Linked DNA regions of Variovorax paradoxus. The main gene of each other region encodes a partner of the protein of the gene in region 2 in a complex. Links are inferred from orthologs where the notes say so. Each region holds a gene or a part of one and is shown on either strand. Other genes may lie near its edges. The genes, in order: pnp, GFK26_RS13860 and eno.

Region 1 (6,066 bases), 780 kb from region 2 along the record:
TGGCGACGCTCCGAATGGCCGACGATGGCATAGCGCACGCCGAAGTCCTTCAGCATCGCCGCCGATTGCTCACCGGTGAACGCACCTTGCGGGTGGGCCGAGATGTCCTGCGCACCGAGCGCCAGCGACGGCGTGTCCGCCAGCAGCGATTGCAGCTGGGCAAAGTACGGCGCAGGCGCACACAGTGCGACACCGCAAGCCGCCGGGCTGACAGCCAGCCCTTGCTGCAGGGCCTTCACCAGCGCCTCGTTGGCGGCCAGGCCGCCATTCATCTTCCAGTTGCCGGCAATCAGTTTCTTGAAAGTTGTCATCGCGTTGTTCGTCTCACCAAGTCAGCACGATCTTGCCGATGTGCTGGTTCGATTCCATCAGGGTGTGAGCCTGGGCCGCACCGCTGGGCTCACCTGCTGCCGCATAGGTGCTGTGGATCACGGGCTTGACCGCGCCGCTTTCGAGCAGCGGCCAGACCTTCTCGCGCAATGCCTTGGCGATGGCGCCCTTGAACGCCACCGCCCGCGGACGCAGCGTCGAGCCGGTGATCGTGAGCCGCCGACGCAGCACGAGGCCCGCGTTGATCTCGCTCTTCACACCGCCCTGCACCGCAATGATCACGAGCCGGCCGTCTTCGGCCAGGCATTCGATCTCGCGCGCGACGTAGTCGCCCGCCACCATGTCGAGCACCACGTCCACGCCCTTGCCGCCGGTGAGCTGCTTCGCCACTTCGACGAAATCGCTCGTGCGGTAGTTGATCGCGTGGTCGGCGCCGAGCTTCAGGCAGGCTTCGCACTTGTCGTCGCTGCCAGCCGTGACGATCACGGTCGCGCCGAGCGCCTTGGCGATCTGGATCGCCGTGACGCCGATGCCGCTCGAGCCGCCCTGGATCAGCAGGGTCTCACCCTTCTGCAGCCGGCCGCGCTCGAACACATTGCTCCAGACAGTGAAGAAGGTCTCGGGCAGCGAGGCCGCCTCGATGTCGCTCCAGCCCTTGGGCACCGGCAGGCATTGCGCCACAGGCGCCACGCACAGCTCGGCATAGCCGCCACCAGCCACCAGCGCGCACACGCGGTCGCCGACCTTGAAGCCCGCATCAGCCAGCGCCTTGGCGTCGCCCGACACGATCTCGCCGGCCACTTCGAGGCCCGGCAGGTCGGAAGCGCCGGGCGGCACGGGGTAATGCCCCATCCGCTGCAGCACGTCCGGACGATTGACGCCGCTGGCCGCCACGCGGATCAGGAGCTCGCCCTCGCCGGCGACCGGGTCGGGACGCACAGCGACGCGCAGCACCTCGGGGGCGCCGTACGAAGTGATCTCAATGGCTTTCATGGGGTCTCCGAGACTCGGATGCCCGCACGGGGGCGGGCATCAATGGCTGTCCACGAGAGGCGACGGCACCAGGCCGTCGCGCCTCACTGCTTACTCCTGCGGTTCGCGCGGGGCTTGCTGCTGCGACTCGCCAGCGGGCTGCTGTTGCTGCTCGCCGCGGGGCTGTTGCTGCTGGTCGTTGAAGCGCGGTGCGCGCTCGCCACGATCACCACCACGGTCGCCGCCGCGATCGCCACGGTCCGAACGCTCACGGCGGTCGCCACCACGGTCACCGCGATCGCCACGGTCTTCACGCGGCGGGCGCTCGCTGTATTCCATGCCGGCCGGACGCTCGGTCAGGGCCTTCATGGACAGCTTGACGCGGCCCTTTTCGTCCGTCTCGAGAACCTTGACCTTCACGATCTGGCCTTCGCTCAGGTAGTCGGTCACCTTCTCGACGCGCTCGTGCGCGATCTGGCTGATGTGCAGCAGGCCGTCCTTGCCGGGCAGCAGGTTGATGAGCGCGCCGAAGTCCAGGATCTTGGTGACCGGGCCTTCGTAGACCTTGCCGATTTCGACTTCAGCGGTGATCTGCTCGATGCGGCGCTTGGCGAACTCTGCCTTTTCCGGGTCGGTCGAGGCAATGGTGATGGTGCCGTCTTCGTCGATGTTGATCGTCGTGCCGGTTTCTTCCTGCAGGCCACGGATGACCGAACCGCCCTTGCCGATCACGTCGCGGATCTTCTCGGGGTTGATCTTCAGCGTGGTCAGGCGCGGTGCGAAGCTGGAGACTTCGGCCTTGGCCTCGCCCATGGCTTCTTGCATCTTGCCCAGGATGTGCATGCGCGCTTCCTTGGCCTGAGCCAGTGCGACCTGCATGATTTCCTTGGTGATGCCCTGGATCTTGATGTCCATCTGCAGCGCAGTGATGCCGTTGGTCGTGCCGGCCACCTTGAAGTCCATGTCGCCCAGATGATCTTCATCGCCCAGGATGTCGGTCAGCACCGCGAAGCGGTTGTCTTCCTTGATCAGGCCCATGGCGATACCGGCCACGTGGGCCTTCATCGGCACGCCGGCGTCCATCATCGACAGGCAGCCGCCGCAGACCGAAGCCATCGACGAGGAGCCGTTCGACTCGGTGATTTCCGACACCACGCGGATGGTGTACGGGAATTCTTCCTTGGTCGGCAGCACGGCGACGAGCGCGCGCTTGGCCAGGCGGCCGTGGCCGATTTCGCGGCGCTTGGTCGAGCCCATGCGGCCCACTTCGCCGGTGGCAAAGGGAGGCATGTTGTAGTGGAACAGGAAGCGGTCTTCGTACTCGCCGGCCAGCGCGTCGATGCGCTGTGCGTCGCGTTCGGTGCCGAGCGTGGTGATGACCAGCGCCTGCGTTTCACCGCGCGTGAACAGGGCCGAGCCGTGGGTGCGGGGCAGCACCGAGTTGCGGATTTCGATGGGACGCACAGTGCGCGTATCGCGGCCGTCGATGCGGGGTTCACCCGACAGGATCTGGCTGCGAACGATCTTCGATTCGATCGAGAACAGCAGGTCGTTGACCTTGCCGGCGTCGAAAGGCTCGCCGCTCTCCTTCAACGAGGCCATCACGCTGGCATTGGCTTCGCGCAGGGCTTGCGTGCGGGCTTGCTTGCTGCGGATTTGATAGACAGCGCGCAGCTTTTCTTCGGCCAGGCCCTTGACCTTGGCGACGAAGGCCTCGTCTTCGGCAGGTGCCTGCCAGTCCCACACCGGCTTGCCGGCGTCGCGCACGAGGTCATGGATCGCGTTGATCGCGATGTTGGCTTGTTCGTGGCCGAACACCACGCCACCGAGCATGATTTCTTCGCTCAATTGCTGGGCTTCGGACTCGACCATCAGCACGGCAGCTTGCGTGCCGGCGACGACGAGGTCCATCTGCGAATCCTTGCGGGCCGTCTGGCCCGGATTCAGCACGTACTGGCCGTTGATGTAGCCCACGCGGGCGGCACCGATCGGGCCGCTGAACGGGATGCCGGAGATCGACAGCGCGGCGCTCACGCCGATCATGGCGGCGATGTCGGCGTCGACTTCAGGGTTGAGCGACACGGTGTGGATCACCACGTGCACTTCGTTCAGGAAACCTTCGGGGAACAGCGGGCGGATCGGACGGTCGATCAGGCGGCTGGTCAGGGTTTCGTGTTCGCTGGGCTTGGCTTCGCGCTTGAAGAAGCTGCCGGGGATCTTGCCCGCGGCGTAGGTCTTCTCGATGTAGTCGACGGTCAGCGGGAAGAAATCTTGACCGGGCTTGGCCGACTTGGAGGCGACCACGGTCGCCAGGATCACGGTGCCGTCGATGTCGACCAGCACGGCGCCATTGGCCTGACGGGCGACTTCACCCGTTTCCATGACGACGGTCTTGTCGCCCCATTGGAAGGACTTGGTGATTTTGTTGAAGAGGCTCATTGTTGCTCCTATTTTGATAGCGAATCACACAGGATTCGCAAGGGTCGGAGGCTGCTCAGAACACGATGCCATTCCAGCGAAGCTCGGGGTGAACTTCATTGGAATGACACAGCTTCGCTCTGTTGGGCACTCCGAAAGTGGATCGCGAAGTAAAAAACGCCTGAGCTAGCGGACTAACCCAGGCGTTTTTTCATGCGATTCGAATTACTTGCGCAGACCCAGCTTGGCGATCAGCGCGGTGTAACGCTCGGCGTCCTTGGACTTGAGGTAGTCGAGGAGCTTGCGACGGCGGCTGACCATGCGCAGCAGGCCGCGACGACCGTGGTGGTCCTTGGCGTGCGTCTTGAAGTGGGGGGTCAGCTCGTTGATACGGGCGGTCAGCAGTGCGACTTGCACTTCAGGGCTGCCGGTGTCGTTGGCTGCACGGGCGTTGTCTTTGACAACTTCGGCCTTGATGGAGGCTGCGATCATGTTGAATTTCCTTGTTCCGGGATGTTTGACTTGCGGTGAGCACTGGAACTGCCCTCACCGTGCGCCTTGCGGCATGCAAAGCTTTGGGAGTATACATCGGCCGGCTTGACCGCTCCTTCCCGCCGCCTTCCGTCGAGCGACACCAGCCCCACGGCGCCCAGCACGCAGGCGGCGCCGGCGATCTGGGCCCACCCCACCGCCTCCCCCAGCCACCACGCGGCCAGGACCAGCGCCGAGACCGGCATCAGCGCCGTGAACAGCGCCGCCTCAGCGCCCCGCAGCCGGGCGGCGCCGGCGTACCAGAGCAGGAAGCCGGCCACCGTCGGCACCAGCGCGTAGTAGGCCACCCCGGCCAGCGCCTCGGCCGGCACCGGCTGGAGCCACGCGCGCTCCAGCAGCGCCGGAACCACGGACAGCAGCAGCCCCAGCGCGACCATCGCCGTCGACTGCACGAGCGGCGCCAGCGGCACGCGCAGCCGCTTGTTGAGCAGGATGAAGAGCGACTCGAGCGCCACCGCCCCCAGCACCAGCAGGTTGCCGAGCAACGCGGTCGGCGTGCGCTCGCCGCCCTCCCCACCCGGACGCAGCGTGATCGCCAGCACACCCAGGCTCGCGAGCACGATCCCGCCGATCAGATAGCGCCCCGGTCGCTCGCGCAGCGCCAGCACAGCGACCAGCGCGGCCATGGCCGGCAGCGTGCCGGTCACCACGCCCGCGTCGGCGGCGGGCGCCCAGCGCACGCCCAGAATCAGCAGCACCGTGTAGCCGACGCTGCCCGCCGCCGCCTGGCACAGCAGCAGCACGGCGTCGTGGCGATCGGGCCGCGGCCACCGCACGCGCATGAACCCCATGAGCGCCGCGAACACGGGCAGCGCCAGCCCAAAGCGCAGCGCGGTCGCCGTGAACGGCGGCAGGCCACTCGCGATGAGCTTGCTCGCGACCACCGTGCTGCCGACCGTGACCATCGCGAGCGCGCACAGCCACATCCCCTTGCTTCGTTCCGACATGTTTCTTCGCCTTCCGATTGCGTTGGCAACCACAAAGGCGCGAGCGTCTCCCGCCAGGGCATCGGCGGTCTTGAACGAAATTGCAGGGAGGAAAGAAGTCAGCCGCAGCGCGCGGCCGCATACGCACCGGGCGTGAAGCCCAGGAAGCGCACGAAGGCCCGCGTCATGTGGCTCTGGTCGGCGAAGCCCGCGTCGGCTGCCGCATCGGCCAGCGCCCTGCCCTGCGTGATCAGCCGACGGGCGCGCGACACCCGGCACTGCTGCAGCCAGGCATGCGGCGGGAGTCCAAACGCCGCCGCGAAGCCGCGCAGCAGCTGGTAGCGACTCAGGTCCGCCTCGCGCGCGAGTTCGGCGAGCGTGGGCGCATGGATGCAGTCGTCGGCGATACGAGCCCGTGCGCGCTCCATCGCTGCCGGCGCCACACGCTGCGATGACTCAGGAGCCCGCGCGCCAGGCGCATCGCGCAGCAGCTGCAGCACGCCCTGCTCCAGCGCCAGCGCGTCATCCCCTTCGACGACGGCCGTGAACAGTCGATCAAAGCCCTGCCGCAGCGCCGGATCGCTCAACACAGGCCGCGTCAGCTCGAACCCCGACGGCACCCCCTCCGACAGCAGTGCAGGCGCCAGATGCAGCATGCGCCAAGCCCGCGCCTCGCCGCGCATCGCGACGCCGTCGTGCACCTCGCCCGGATTCACCGTGATGACATCGCCGCGCACCGCCTCGACCGCGCCACGCCCGCTGGCCGAGCGTTGTCCGCCGCAGTCCATCACGCCGATGCCGAACACGTCGTGCATGTGGCGCGGAAAGCTGCGGTTCGATTCGGCCGCGATCGCCTGCAGGCCCGGCA
Region 2 (6,842 bases):
CGGCGGCAGCACGAGCGTGGGCAGCGTGTAGGCCAGCAACGCCGAGCCGGCCGTGACGGCGTCGTAGCCCAGGCCGCTCTGGAAGTAGATCGGCAGGTAGATCATGAACGGCCAGAAGCTGAAGTTCATGCCGATGGAGCCGACGATCGAGCCCTAGAAGTTGCGGATGCGGAACACCGAGAAGTCGAACATCGGGTGCGGGTTGATCTTTTCGACCCACAGGAACACGGCGAAGCTGGCCAGCGTCGCCACGAGGATGCCGATGGCCACGGGGCTCGTGAAGCCGAGGCCCGGCCCCTGCGTGATGAACCAGGTGAGGCCGAACACCGCGAGCGACAGCGTGACGATGCCCGGCAGGTCGAGCCGTTTCGCGTCGGGGTCGCTGGACTCTTCCACGCTGCCCAAGACAAGCGCCAGCGCCACCACGGCCAGCGGCACATGCACCAGGAACACCCATTGCCAGCTCGACAGCGCCACGATCGCGCCGCCGACGATCGGCCCAAAGCCCAGGCCCATGCCGAACACCACGCCCCAGATGGCGAAGGCCTTGCTGCGCTCCTTGCCTTCCTGGAACTGGTGCGACAGCACCGCGAGCTGGCAGATCAGCATCGCGCCGCCGGCCAGGCCCTGCAGGAAGCGGCTGACGATCAGCACCGACGCGCTGCCTGCGATGCCGCACGCCAGCGAGGTGAGGCCGAACAGCACGACGCCGACGATCAGCACGCGCTTGCGGCCGTAGCGGTCGGCCACGGTGCCGGCCGCCATCAAGACGGTGGTGCAGGCGAGGGTGTAGGCGTTCATGATCCACTGCATGTCGCTGAAGTCGCCGTGCAGTGATTTTTCGAGCGTGGGAAGAATGACCGGCACGCTGGAGATTTCCAGGCCGAACATCAGGGCAATGAGGCAGACCGCGGACAGGGCGATCCGGTTCTTGCCAGCGGGAGAGAGGGGCATCGAGCAGCTTTCCAAAAGAGGTTCAGCCGATTCTGTTGAAACCCTCTTCATGATGGAAATGATTTGATTTCCTAGAATTCATTAGGAAATATCATTTATCCAGGATCGCCATGGACTTCGACCCCACGCTGTTGCGCGCCTTCGTGGCCGTCAAGGAAACCGGCGGCTTCACGCGTGCCGCCGAGCGCCTGCACCTGACCCAGTCGGCCATCAGCCACCAGATCCGCAAGCTCGAGGCGCAGGTGGGCCGGCCGCTGCTGCACCGCACGACGCGCCGCCTCACGGTGACCGAAGACGGGGAAGACTTTCTTCGCTACGCGACGCAGATCCTCGACACGCTCGACGCGATGACGCGGCGCTTCCAGCCCTCGCCGATCTCGGGCGTGGTGCGCTTCGGCGTGCCGGACAACTTCATGGGCGACCGCCTGCCGCCGCTGCTCTCGCAGTTCGCGCGCGGGTTCCCGGCGGTGCGCATGGAGGTCTGCGTGAGCATGCACGTCGATTTGCGCGCAGCGATCCGCGCCGGCGAACTCGACCTCGCGGTCGTGATGTCGCCGCCCGAGGTGGTGGAGGGCACCTGCCTGCGGCGCACCCAGCTGGTCTGGGCCGCGGCCGAGACCTTCGAGGCGCCGAAGGGCGCGTCGCTGCCGCTGGCGTTCTTTCCGAAGCCTTGCGTCAACCGGCAGGTGGCCGGTTCGGCGCTCGACCTCGCATCGCTCGACTGGCACGTGGTCTTCACCTCGGCCAGCCCGCAGGGCATTCGCGCGGCGGTGCTGGCGGGGCTCGCAGTGACGGTGCTCACGCGCGAAGAGGTGGAGCCGGGCATGAAGATCGTCGACGGCCGCTACGGCCTGCCGTCGCTGCCGAGCGTGAACTTCTCGCTGATCTGGAGCGAGAACGGCAAGACGCCGTGCGCCTGCCGCTTCGGGCAACTGATCCTGGAGATGCCGGACCTGCCCGGCGTCGAAGCGCTGCCGCAGCAGGCCTGAACTCCGAAGCAAAAAAAACGGCGCCACGAAGGCGCCGTTTTTACTTGCGAGGGAGCAGGGCTCAGAGCGAGCGCTGCTGTTCCTGCGGCTGCTGCTGTTCGAACGGCAGCGCCATCGAACCGAGGTCGCGACGGGTTTCGACCAGCACCAGCGGGCCTTCGTCGCGCACGATCACCGGCGGGCGCTCGCGTGGCACATGCACCGGCTTCGGCTCGGCGGCGATCGCGGCGCGCGCTTGCGCGATGCGGTCGGCATCCGAGTTGACCCACTGCAGGCCCGAGCTCTCAGCGATCTGCGCGAGTTCGTTCAGCGGCAGTTCGAAGGACTGCACCTTGGGCAGTGCGCGGCCATTGCTGGCGGGTGCTGCTGCTGCGGGCTTGGCGGCCGTTTCGACCACGATGGGTGCGGCGACAGGTGCCGGTGCGGGGGCAGCGGGGCGCTCGAAGCGCGGCTGCTCTTGCACTTGCGGTGCGGGCTCGCGCACTTCGCGCACTTCAGTCGCGGCGACCACTGCAACGGCTTCCGACACCAGCGGCAGTTGCTCCTGCGGCTGGCGCTCGGCCTGGGCTTCGGCTGCCACGGCGCCTTCGGCGACCGGTGCGGCTTCTGCGGCATTGGCTTCGTTGCCACCGTTGCCGGCGTCGTCACGCGGACCACGTTCGCGGCGGTCACGGCCGTAACGGTCGCGCGAACGGCCACGGCGCTCTTCGCCTTCGCGGCGCGGGGCTTGCTGCTCGTTGCCTTCGTTGTTGCCTTGCTCGGCATCGCCTGCGGCAGCCGACTCGGCCACGCGTGCGTCGCCTTCATTGGCTGCAGGCGCGTCGTTGCGGCGCTCGCGGCGGCCGTCGTTGCGCTCACCGCGCGGGCCGCGCGACTCGTCGCCACGGCCGTTGCGGGGCTGGCGCTCGCCGTCGCCGGCGGGCGCTGCTTCGTCGCGCGGCTGTTGCTGCGTGTCGCCGTTGCGCTCACCGCGTTCGTTGCGTTCGCCGCCACGTTCACCACGCTCGCCACGTTCACGGCGCTCGCCGCGGGCGCGCGGTGCGCGTTCCGCTGCGGCATTGCCGTTGTCGTCGCCGCCGGGTGCCGGCTGCTGTTGCTGCGCGTCGAGGTTCAGGTTGCCGTCGAGCAGGGCCTCGGCCGGCGCGTTGCGGCCTTCGCCACCTTCGCGGCGCTCGCCGCGACCGCCACGGCGCTGTTCGCCGTCACGCGGGGTGCGTGCTTCACGTGCCTCGCGCGGTTCGCGTTGCTCGCGTGCCGGGTTGGTGCTGTCGTTGCGCTGCTCGGTGTTGCGAGCCTCGCCGCGGCGTTCACCGCCGCCGCCTTCACGGCGCTCGCCGCCGCGTCCGCCACGGCGCTCGCCGTCGCGTCCACCCGAACGGCCGCCGCCTTCGCCACGGCCTTCGCCGCCGCGTCCACCGCGGCGCTGTTCGCCGTCGGCGCCGCGCGCACCGCGCGCTTCGCCGTCACGGCCTGCACCACGGCCGCCGTCGCGGCGGGGCTTGGGTGCTTCTACCGGAATGGCGCTGGGCGCCGGAGCCGGTGCGGGCGCCGGCGAGCCGCCGCCGAAGAAGCTCTTGATCCAGGCCATGAAGCCGGTCTGTGCCGGGGCCGGGGCAACCACCGCGGGCGGGGCCACCGGTGCCGGGGCGGGCGCAGTTGCGCGCACCGCTTCGGGCTTGGGCGGCACCACGGGCGCGGGTGCGTCCGGCAGCACGCCCTTGATGACCGGCGTCTGCTTGTTGGTGGGTTCTTGCGAACGGCGCGTGACCGAGGTCGGGTCTTCGATCTCGTCGGCCATCTTGTAGCTGGCTTCGATGTGGTCGAGGCGCGGATCGTCGTGCTTCAGGCGCTCGAGCTTGTAGTTCGGCGTTTCGAGCGTCTTGTTGGGCACCATCAGCACGGTGACGCGCTGCTTGAGTTCGATCTTGGCGATTTCAGGGCGCTTTTCGTTCAGCAGGAACGAAGCGACTTCCACGGGCACCTGCACATGCACGGCGGCCGTGTTGTCCTTCATGGACTCTTCCTGAATGATGCGCAGGATTTGCAGCGCGCTCGATTCGGTGTCGCGGATGTGGCCCGAGCCGCCGCAACGGGGGCAGGGGATCGACGAACCTTCGGACAGCGCCGGCTTCAGGCGCTGGCGGCTCATTTCCATCAGGCCGAACTTGCTGATCGAGCCGAACTGCACGCGGGCGCGGTCCTGGCGCAGCGCGTCGCGCAGGCGGCTTTCGACTTCGCGGCGGTTCTTCGACTCGTCCATGTCGATGAAGTCGATGACGATCAGGCCGCCCAGGTCGCGCAGGCGCATCTGGCGGGCCACTTCGTCGGCGGCTTCGAGGTTGGTGCGGGTGGCGGTCTCTTCGATGTCGCCGCCCTTGATGGCGCGGGCCGAGTTCACGTCGACCGAGACCAGTGCCTCGGTGTGGTCGATCACGATGGCGCCGCCCGAGGGCAGCTGCACGGTGCGGGCGTAGGCCGACTCGATCTGATGCTCGATCTGGAAGCGGCTGAACAGCGCCGCGTCGTCGCGGTAGCGCTTCACGCGGGCTGCATGCTCGGGCATGACGTGCGCCATGAACTGCTGCGCCTGGTCGTAGATGTCGTCGGTGTCGATCAGGATGTCGCCGATGTCGTGATTGAAGTAATCACGGATCGCGCGAATGACGAGCGACGATTCCTGGTAGATCAGGAAGGCGCCCTTGCCGCCCTTGCCGGCGCCGTCGATGGCGCTCCAGAGCTTGAGCAGGTAGTTCAGGTCCCACTGGAGTTCGGGCGCCGAGCGGCCGATGCCGGCGGTGCGCGCGATGATGCTCATGCCCTTCGGGTACTCGAGCTGGTCCATCGCCTCCTTGAGCTCGGCGCGGTCGTCACCCTCGATGCGGCGCGACACGCCACCGCCACGGGGGTTGTTCGGCATCAGCACGACATAGCGGCCGGCCAGCGAGATGAAGGTGGTGAGGGCCGCGCCCTTGTTGCCGCGTTCTTCCTTTTCGACCTGGACGGTGAGTTCCTGGCCTTCACGGATCACGTCCTGGATGCGGGCCTGGCTGGCCGACACGCCTTCGGCGAAATACTGCTTGGAGATTTCCTTGAACGGCAGGAAGCCGTGGCGGTCTTCGCCGTAGTCGACGAAACAGGCTTCGAGCGACGGCTCGACGCGGGTCACGACCGCTTTGTAGATGTTGCCTTTGCGCTGTTCGCGCCCTTCGATTTCGATTTCGTAGTCGAGCAGTTTCTGCCCGTCGACGATGGCCAGGCGGCGTTCTTCGGCCTGCGTGGCATTGATCAGCATCCGCTTCATGATGCGTTGTCCTTATATGTATCGTTTACCGGCTCATGACGAGCCAACGATGCACGGACGACGCCCGCGAAACCAGGGAATTGCCGCTTGGCCCCGGATGCTGTGACTGCCGCGTCAGGCGCGAGCAGGCCTCTCGAGCGTCAGCTCAAGAAGACAGCCGGGGTGGGGGCGCGTGGATGGGCGCGAGCCAGATTCGGTGTTGGGTGGCTGTCTTTTTGACAGCCGGTTGCGCAAGGGTGGCGCGCACTGCGGGCGATTCAATGCCTGAGGCGACTGGTCGAAACCAGGTCGACCAGCGCAGGCATATTTGAATCAGCAGCATCAACACAACAAGGGACTCGCTTCGATCCGCCTGCAGCTTGGAAGCTGCAGGCTGGGTATTCCGTATCGGTGTTTCGTGGGTGTCGGCTTGACTTGGGTGCCTGGCCTGCCACTTTGCGCGATTGCGCGGGGTTTGCGGGCTGGACGCCAAAGCGGCATCGACCTCACAGCATGGTCGTCAGTGCTCTAAACTTCTGTCTAATCAAGCACTTACACGACCGCGCTGGTGAAAAACATTATAGGTGCGAAGAAAAGCCCCACGGGGGCTCCAAATCCCGCGGATCGACCCGCGGGCGCCGACGCCGGCACGCCGCACGCGGCCATCCACTTCCTGACCGTCGACGCCGAATCCGCAGGGCAGCGGCTCGACAATTTCCTGTTTCGCCATCTGAAAGGCGTGCCGAAGACGCACGTCTACCGGATCATCCGGTCGGGCGAGGTGCGCATCAACAAGGGCCGCGTCCAGGCCGACACCCGCATCGAAGACGGCGACCAGGTCCGGATTCCGCCGGTGCGAATTTCGCCGCGCGCCGAAGAGGGCGCCACACCGCCCGCGCCGGCACGCGAATTTCCGGTGCTGCTCGAAGACGAGGCCGTGCTGGCCATCGACAAGCCCGCCGGCGTCGCGGTGCACGGCGGCAGCGGCGTGAGCTTCGGCGTGATCGAGCAATTGCGCACGGCGCGTCCGGGCGCCAAGTTCCTGGAGCTGGTGCACCGGCTCGACCGCGAAACCTCCGGCATCCTGCTGGTCGCCAAGAAGCGCAGCGCGCTGGTGGCATTGCAGGACCAGTTCCGCGAGCGTGAAACCGGCAAGACCTACCTAGCGCTGGTCGAAGGCGACTGGCCGGCCAACAAGAAGGTGCTCGACGCGCCGCTGGCCAAGTACCTGCTGCCCGACGGCTCGGGCGCCGGTGCCGGCGAACGCCGCGTGCGCGTGGTCGCCAAGGACCACCCCGACGCGATGCGCGCCATCACGCTGGTGCGCGTCCTGGCCCGCCTCAGCCTGCCGGGCGACGCCGCGCCGCTGTCTTTGCTGGCGGTGACCATCAAGACCGGGCGCACCCACCAGATCCGCGTGCACCTGGCCTCGGCCGGGCATCCGATTGCGGGCGACGACAAATACGGCGAGTCCGATCGGCAGCGCGCCTTGCACAAACTCGGCCTCAAGCGCATGTTCCTGCATGCGTGGCGGCTGCAATTCAACCACCCGGCCAGCGGCGAGCGCATCGCGCTGCAGGCCGGACTGCCGCCCGAGCTGCATGCGCTGATGTCGCGCG
Region 3 (6,091 bases), 3.2 Mb from region 2 along the record:
ACGGGCCGAGCACGCGGCGCGCGGCCTCCAGGTTCTGCGGATTGCGCCCGGTCACGAGCACGTCGGCGCCGCCTTCGAGCAGCGCTTGCGCGGTGGCCAGGCCCATGCCGAGGGTGCCGCCGGTGATGACGGCTTTCTTGCCTGCGTAAGGGGTGTGGGGTGTGGTGTTCATGGGCTCGATGATCCCGATCGCACGGCGTCGGGTCGCGCACATTCGGCTGCGGGGGAGCACAAACGGTCGACGGCATGCACGGCGCTCGCGGCCCATAATGTTTCGATGAGCGATACCGATCTGGACACCGATTTCCGCGGGCACGGTGGAGTGGCGCCTGATGTGGCGCTGTCCGGCGACAGCTTCGTCGCCCCGCCCGCCACCGACAGCCTGCGCGTCGACGTGCGACAGACCCCCGGCGGCGTGGTCGGCTACGAGGCGCTGCCCGACCACCGCCTCAAGCTGCACGCGGGCGCGCCGGTGGCGGGCGCCTGCCAGTTTCATCGCTTTCTCTACACGCGCGGCGACCTCGACATCCTGCCGGCCGGCAGCACCGACATCTGGCACGAAGAGTCGGCGAGCACGTCGGTTGTGGTGCGCATGGCGCCCGCGCTGCTCGCGCGCACCGCCGACGAGATGGGACTGCCGGCCGAGCGCGCGGTGCTCGGCGAGCGTCACCAGTTCCGCGACCCGCAGATCGAGCACATCGCCTGGGCACTCGACGCCGAGCGCCGCGCGGGCTTTCCCAACGGGCGGCTCTACACCGACAGTCTCGGCACGGCGCTCGCGGTGCAGTTGATCGCGGCCGGCCCGCAGGTGGCGCCGTCACCCGCGCAGGGGCTGACGCGATTGCAGCTGAAGCGTGTCACGGAGTTCATCGAGGCGCATCTGGACGGCGACCTGTCGCTGGCCGCGCTGGCTGAGGTCGCGGGCCTGAGCGCCTCGCACCTGAAGACGCAGTTCAAGCGCTCGACCGGCCAGGCGGTGCATGCCTACGTGGTGCATCGCCGCGTCGACCGCGCGCGCAGCCTGCTGCTGAACAGCGAACTGCCCGCGAGCCTCGTGGCGCTCGAGAGCGGCTTCTCGCACCAGAGCCACATGGCGCGCTGCATGCGGCGCGTGCTGGGCCTCACGCCCGGCGAGGTGCGGCGCGCAGCCTAGTGTTCAGCGGGCTTCGTCGTCGAAGCCGCTGAATTCGATGTCCGGCGCGCTCGTGTTGTGCTTCGAGGGCAGGCTGCGGCCGAAGCGCACCTGCGTGGCGTTCAGCGTCTTCACCGCGGGCAGCGGCAACACCTGTTCGGCCGCCTGCGGCGAGGCCTGCCAGCGCACCTCGCTCATGTCGGCGTTGTCGGGCGTCACGTACATCGAACGCAGCACCGCGAAGGGTTGCTTGGCACTGGCCGTGGGCTTCGAGAGCGTCACGTCGAGCGCGGTGCGGGTGCGGCTGATCTCGGTCACGCGCGCCACCGCCTTGCCGCCGTCGGTGAAGCGCAGGTGGATCGCGAGCGGCTCGGGCACGACGCGGATCGACGCGATGTTCACCACCGGCCGCCCGGCCTGCACGACCGGGCCGAGCAGGAACGACGAGCCGTACACGCCGTCGCCGAAGCGCGCCTCGGGCAGCGGCTTGAGGCGCCAGTAGCCGTCGGAGGGGTAGAGCACGATGGCTTCGAGCGCCTTGCCGTTGTCCTTCTTGAACACCTGCAGCAGGTGAAAGCCGCGGTCGTGCCGCGCGCCGACCTGCACCGGCACGCGCGCCGACCGCCAGAAGGTCGGCAGCGTCATGCCGACGATGCGCCATTGCGCGTTGTCGAGCAGCACGACGGTGCGCTTCTTGAAACGATGCGCCGGGTCGGTCGGGTGGGCGCCGCCGTCGAAGTTGCAGCCCGAGAAGTCGGGCGCGGTGACGTCGTTGCCGATGTTGCCGAGGTAGCTCGGCTGCAGCGCTTCGATGCGCATGTGGCGGATACCGTCGCCGCGCAGCACCATCGACACGTTGTCTTCCTCGGCGCAGGCTGTCGGGGTGGTGGCGTTCTCGACGGTGGCTGCAACGGGCGCTGCAGAAGCGGCACTGGCGGTCAGCAGCAGGGCGAGGAAAGCGGCGGCGGGAGCGCGCGGGGCAAGGCGCGCAGCAATCGAAACGGGCATCGGGTCTCCGGTGAAAAGGAGAGGGCGCGCGAGCACCTGCGAACCGAGAGGCTCAGGTGGGGTCGCGGCGCGCCATCAGGTCGCTGAAAAGCTTATGTTCGCATTCCGGGTCGGAACACTTCTCGCAAGGCCATGTCCACGAGGCGGGCTTCGCATCGCGGCGGGTGCGCGTGCGGGCCCGGCCTTCGTTGCCGGCGATGGTGTTGATCGCATTCCATGCGTTCGCCAGCCGCTCGCCGCCGCTGCCGTGTACCACCGCATACGAAAGCCCTGCGCGCGAGAGCGCGGCGCGCACCAGCGTGTCGGTCGGCTGGCGCGCATGAGGACCGTCGCGCATGTCGTCGGCCACCCAGGGCAGGTCGAGCGCGGTGAGCAAGGTGATGGCGTAGCGCCGCTGCGCGGCCAGGGCGCTGTCGTAGAGCGAGGTGTCGGCGAACAGCTGCTCGCTGTAGACGGCTGTCATGAGCGCCGTGGTGTCGGCCACCACCACGCCCGTGGCGGCAGCGGCGTCGATGCGGCGCATCTGTTCGTCGGCGATGGCCTGCTGCTCGTCGGGGCGCGGCGTGCGGCCTTCGCGTTCGCACCATTCGCGCAGGTACTCGCCCACGAGCGTGACGGTCGTGCCGCGGTCTTGCAGGCGCTGCGCGATGGCGCGCGAGAGCTCGGTCTTGCCGGTGCTCTCGGCGCCCACGAGCGCGATGACGCAGCCGGTCGGCAGGTTCGGTGTCATGCGGGCACCGCCTTCGTGGTGGCCTTCGGCAGGCGTCGCTGCCATGCCAGGAAGCCGGCCACGCTGAGCACGGCGAACACCGCGTACAGCGCCGTCGTGAGCCACAGGCCCTTGTGGATGAACAGGCCCACGCTGACCACGTTCACGGCCAGCCACACGAGCCAGTTCTCGATGAACTTGCGCCCGAGCAAAAACTGCCCGACCAGGCTCAGGCCGGTGACAAAGCCGTCCCACCAGGGCACGTCGGTGTTGGTGAAGCGGCGCAGGAAGAGGGCGACCACGGGCCACGCGATGGCGCAGGCCACGAGGGCATACGCGGAGCCGCGCGGCGACAGCCGGCTGACCCGCAAGGCGCTGCCGTCGGCGCGAAAGCCGCGCAGCCATTGCGCCCAGCCCCACAGGGCGACGAAGGCGAAGAAGACTTGAAGCGAGGCGTCGCCGTAGATGCGCGCGTTGGCGAACACCACCATGTAGAGCAGCGAGCTGACGATGGCCAGCGGCCAGCCCCAGTGGATCTCGCGCATGTTGCAGCCAACCATCGCGAGCGCGAGCACGGCGGCGACGAGTTCGAGCCAGGTGACGGGAGAGCCCCACAGCGCAAAGGCGGAGGCCGAGAGGAACTCGGGGATGAGGTTCACGCCGAGGCTGTGCGTCTTTCGGAGCGCTCTGTGAACCTCACACAGTCTGGTCGTGGGACACCGTGGAACCGGCTTTGCCGGGCCGCTGGTGTCGCCCCCTGGAAGGGGGTTGGCGAAGCGACACGAAGTGCGCGGAGACTGGGGGTCATCCGATTACCTTGCGATCTGCACGAAGACTTCGTTCGGTTTGACCATGCCGAGTTCCGCGCGGGCGCGTTCCTCGACCATCTCGAGGCCGTCTTTCAGGTCATTGACCTCGGACGCGAGCCGCTCGTTGTTGAGGGCGGCCTTGGCGTTGGCGTCCTTCTGGTCGGCCAGTTGGGTTCTCAACTGGGCGACCTCGCGCACGCTGCCGCGCCCGTTCCACAGCTGCCACTGCAGGATGACCAGCAGCAGCACCAGGATGAGAGGAGGGACGAAGCGCGCGCGCATGCAGGCTGCGAGGCGCTACTTGAGGTTGTAGAACGCGCCGCGGCCCGGGTAGACGGCGATGTCGCCGAGGTCTTCTTCGATGCGCAGCAGCTGGTTGTACTTGGCGATGCGGTCCGAACGCGACAGCGAGCCGGTCTTGATCTGGCCGGCGTTGGTGCCCACGGCGATGTCGGCAATGGTGCTGTCTTCGGTTTCGCCCGAGCGGTGCGAAATGACGGCCGTGTAGCCCGCGCGCTTGGCCATCTCGATGGCGGCGAAGGTCTCGGTCAGCGTGCCGATCTGGTTGATCTTGATCAGGATCGAGTTGGCGATGCCCTTGTCGATGCCCTCTTGCAGGATCTTGGTGTTGGTGACGAACAGGTCGTCGCCCACCAACTGCACGCGCTTGCCCAGGCGTTCGGTCAGGTGCTTCCAGCCGTCCCAGTCGCCTTCGTGCATGCCGTCTTCGATGCTGATGATCGGGTACTTGTCGACCCAGGTCGCGAGCATGTCGGTCCAGCTTTCGGCCGACAGCGAGAGGTTTTCGCCCGACAGCACGTACTTGCCGTCCTTGTAGAACTCGCTGGCCGCGCAGTCCAGGCCCAGGGCGATCTGTTCGCCGGCGGTGTAGCCGGCCTTGTCGATGGCTTCCAGGATGAGCTGGATGGCTGCTTCGTGGCTCTCGACGCTGGGGGCGAAGCCGCCTTCGTCGCCCACCGCCGTGCTGATGCCGCGGTCGCCCAGGATCTTCTTCAGGGCGTGGAACACTTCGGCGCCGTAACGCACGGCCTCGCGGAAGCTCTTGGCGCCCACGGGGATGATCATGAACTCTTGCAGGTCGAGGCTGTTGTTGGCGTGCGCGCCGCCGTTGATGACGTTCATCATCGGCACCGGCAGCTGCATGCCGCCCATGCCGCCGAAATAACGGTACAGGGGCAGGCCCGACTCTTCGGCCGCGGCGCGGGCCACGGCCATCGACACGGCGAGCGTGGCGTTGGCGCCCAGGCGGGCCTTGTTGTCGGTGCCGTCCAGGTCGATCATCGTGCGATCGAGGAAGGCCTGTTCGCTGGCGTCCAGGCCCAGCACGGCTTCCGAGATCTCGGTGTTGATGTTCTCGACGGCCTTCAGCACGCCCTTGCCGAGGTAGCGGCTCTTGTCGCCGTCGCGCAGCTCGATGGCCTCGCGCGAACCGGTCGAAGCGCCCGAGGGCACGGCCGCACGGCCCATGGTGCCCGATTCGAGCAGCACGTCGCACTCGACGGTGGGGTTGCCTCGGCTGTCGAGAATTTCGCGGCCGACGATGTCAACGATTGCACTCATCTCTATTTCTTTCTCTGGGTCTCTTGGTGGAGTGGACTGGCAAAAAACGGAATCAAAGGCCTTCGACCGCGATCATGTTCATGATGGCGGCGCCGGCACGCGCTTCGCGCGCCTTCAGGTATTCGGGCGTTTCGTAGAAGGCCTTGGCCTGCTCGAAGCTGGGGAATTTGAGCACGACCACGCGGGTGGGCTTCCAGTCGCCTTCGAGCGGCTGCACCTGGCCGCCGCGCACGCAGACTTCGGCGCCGTGCGCCTGCATCGCGACGCTCGACCACTTCTTGTATTCCTCGTACTGCGTCGGGTTCGTGACCTCGACGTGGGCAATGACGTAACCGCTGCTCATGCTTGAAAACTGTCCTCTAGAAAAGCGTTTTTCTTGGTGACCCGGTCGAGCGCCAGCAGCGTTTCGAGCAGGGCCTTCATGTGCTTGAGCGGCACGGCGTTGGGGCCGTCGCTCAGGGCTTTGTTGGGGTCGGGGTGGGTCTCCATGAAGAGACCGGCCACGCCCACGGCCACGGCCGCGCGCGAGAGCACCGGCACCATTTCGCGCTGGCCGCCCGAGCTCGTGCCCTGGCCGCCGGGCAGCTGCACCGAGTGCGTGGCGTCGAACACCACGGGCGCCTTCGTCTCGCGCATGATCGCGAGCGAGCGCATGTCCGACACGAGGTTGTTGTAGCCGAAGCTGGCGCCGCGTTCGCAGGCCATGAAGCTGTCTTCGTCGAGGCCGGCTTCCTTGGCGGCAGCGCGGGCCTTGTCGATCACGTTCTTCATGTCGTGGGGCGCGAGGAACTGGCCCTTCTTGATGTTCACCGGCTTGCCCGACTGCGCCGCGGCGTGGATGAAGTCGGTCTG

What was found.
Region 1: the proteins of GFK26_RS13860 (region 2) and pnp are in contact, whole or in part, in a cryo-EM structure (PDB 9QH0), measured with the Escherichia coli proteins. The link is inferred for Variovorax paradoxus from one-to-one orthologs.
Region 3: the proteins of GFK26_RS13860 (region 2) and eno are in contact, whole or in part, in a solved structure (PDB 2FYM), measured with the Escherichia coli proteins. The link is inferred for Variovorax paradoxus from one-to-one orthologs.

Annotation. Positions count from the first base shown.
Region 1 is NZ_CP045644.1:3,809,163-3,815,228, reverse strand. The notes cover bases 1,078-4,046. They hold pnp (polyribonucleotide nucleotidyltransferase), read right to left. Parts: upstream 3,742-4,046; coding sequence 1,414-3,741; downstream 1,078-1,413. Other genes in these bases: rpsO (30S ribosomal protein S15), read right to left, coding at 3,946-4,046; GFK26_RS17370 (NAD(P)H-quinone oxidoreductase), read right to left, coding at 1,078-1,323. Also shown: tpiA (triose-phosphate isomerase), read right to left, coding at 1-311; more of GFK26_RS17370, read right to left, coding at 325-1,077; more of rpsO, read right to left, coding at 4,047-4,212; GFK26_RS17355 (DMT family transporter), read right to left, coding at 4,209-5,219; GFK26_RS17350 (AraC family transcriptional regulator), read right to left, coding at 5,318-6,066. UniProt on the Escherichia coli protein: Involved in mRNA degradation. Catalyzes the phosphorolysis of single-stranded polyribonucleotides processively in the 3'- to 5'-direction. Also involved, along with RNase II, in tRNA processing.
Region 2 is NZ_CP045644.1:3,033,429-3,040,270, forward strand. The notes cover bases 1,805-5,549. They hold GFK26_RS13860 (Rne/Rng family ribonuclease), read right to left. Parts: upstream 5,245-5,549; coding sequence 2,005-5,244; downstream 1,805-2,004. Other genes in these bases: GFK26_RS13855 (LysR family transcriptional regulator), read left to right, coding at 1,805-1,943. Outside these bases: more of GFK26_RS13855, read left to right, coding at 1,065-1,804. UniProt on the Escherichia coli protein: Endoribonuclease that plays a central role in RNA processing and decay. Required for the maturation of 5S and 16S rRNAs and the majority of tRNAs. Also involved in the degradation of most mRNAs.
Region 3 is NZ_CP045644.1:6,280,475-6,286,565, reverse strand. Bases 3,098-6,091 are described here. They hold eno (phosphopyruvate hydratase), read right to left. Parts: upstream 5,240-6,091; coding sequence 3,956-5,239; downstream 3,098-3,955. Other genes in these bases: kdsA (3-deoxy-8-phosphooctulonate synthase), read right to left, coding at 5,579-6,091; GFK26_RS29005 (DUF1330 domain-containing protein), read right to left, coding at 5,292-5,582; ftsB (cell division protein FtsB), read right to left, coding at 3,662-3,940; pnuC (nicotinamide riboside transporter PnuC), read right to left, coding at 3,098-3,499. Also shown: GFK26_RS29040 (SDR family oxidoreductase), read right to left, coding at 1-172; GFK26_RS29035 (AraC family transcriptional regulator), read left to right, coding at 278-1,153; GFK26_RS29030 (hypothetical protein), read right to left, coding at 1,157-2,140; GFK26_RS29025 (AAA family ATPase), read right to left, coding at 2,193-2,870; more of pnuC, read right to left, coding at 2,867-3,097. UniProt on the Escherichia coli protein: Catalyzes the reversible conversion of 2-phosphoglycerate (2-PG) into phosphoenolpyruvate (PEP). It is essential for the degradation of carbohydrates via glycolysis.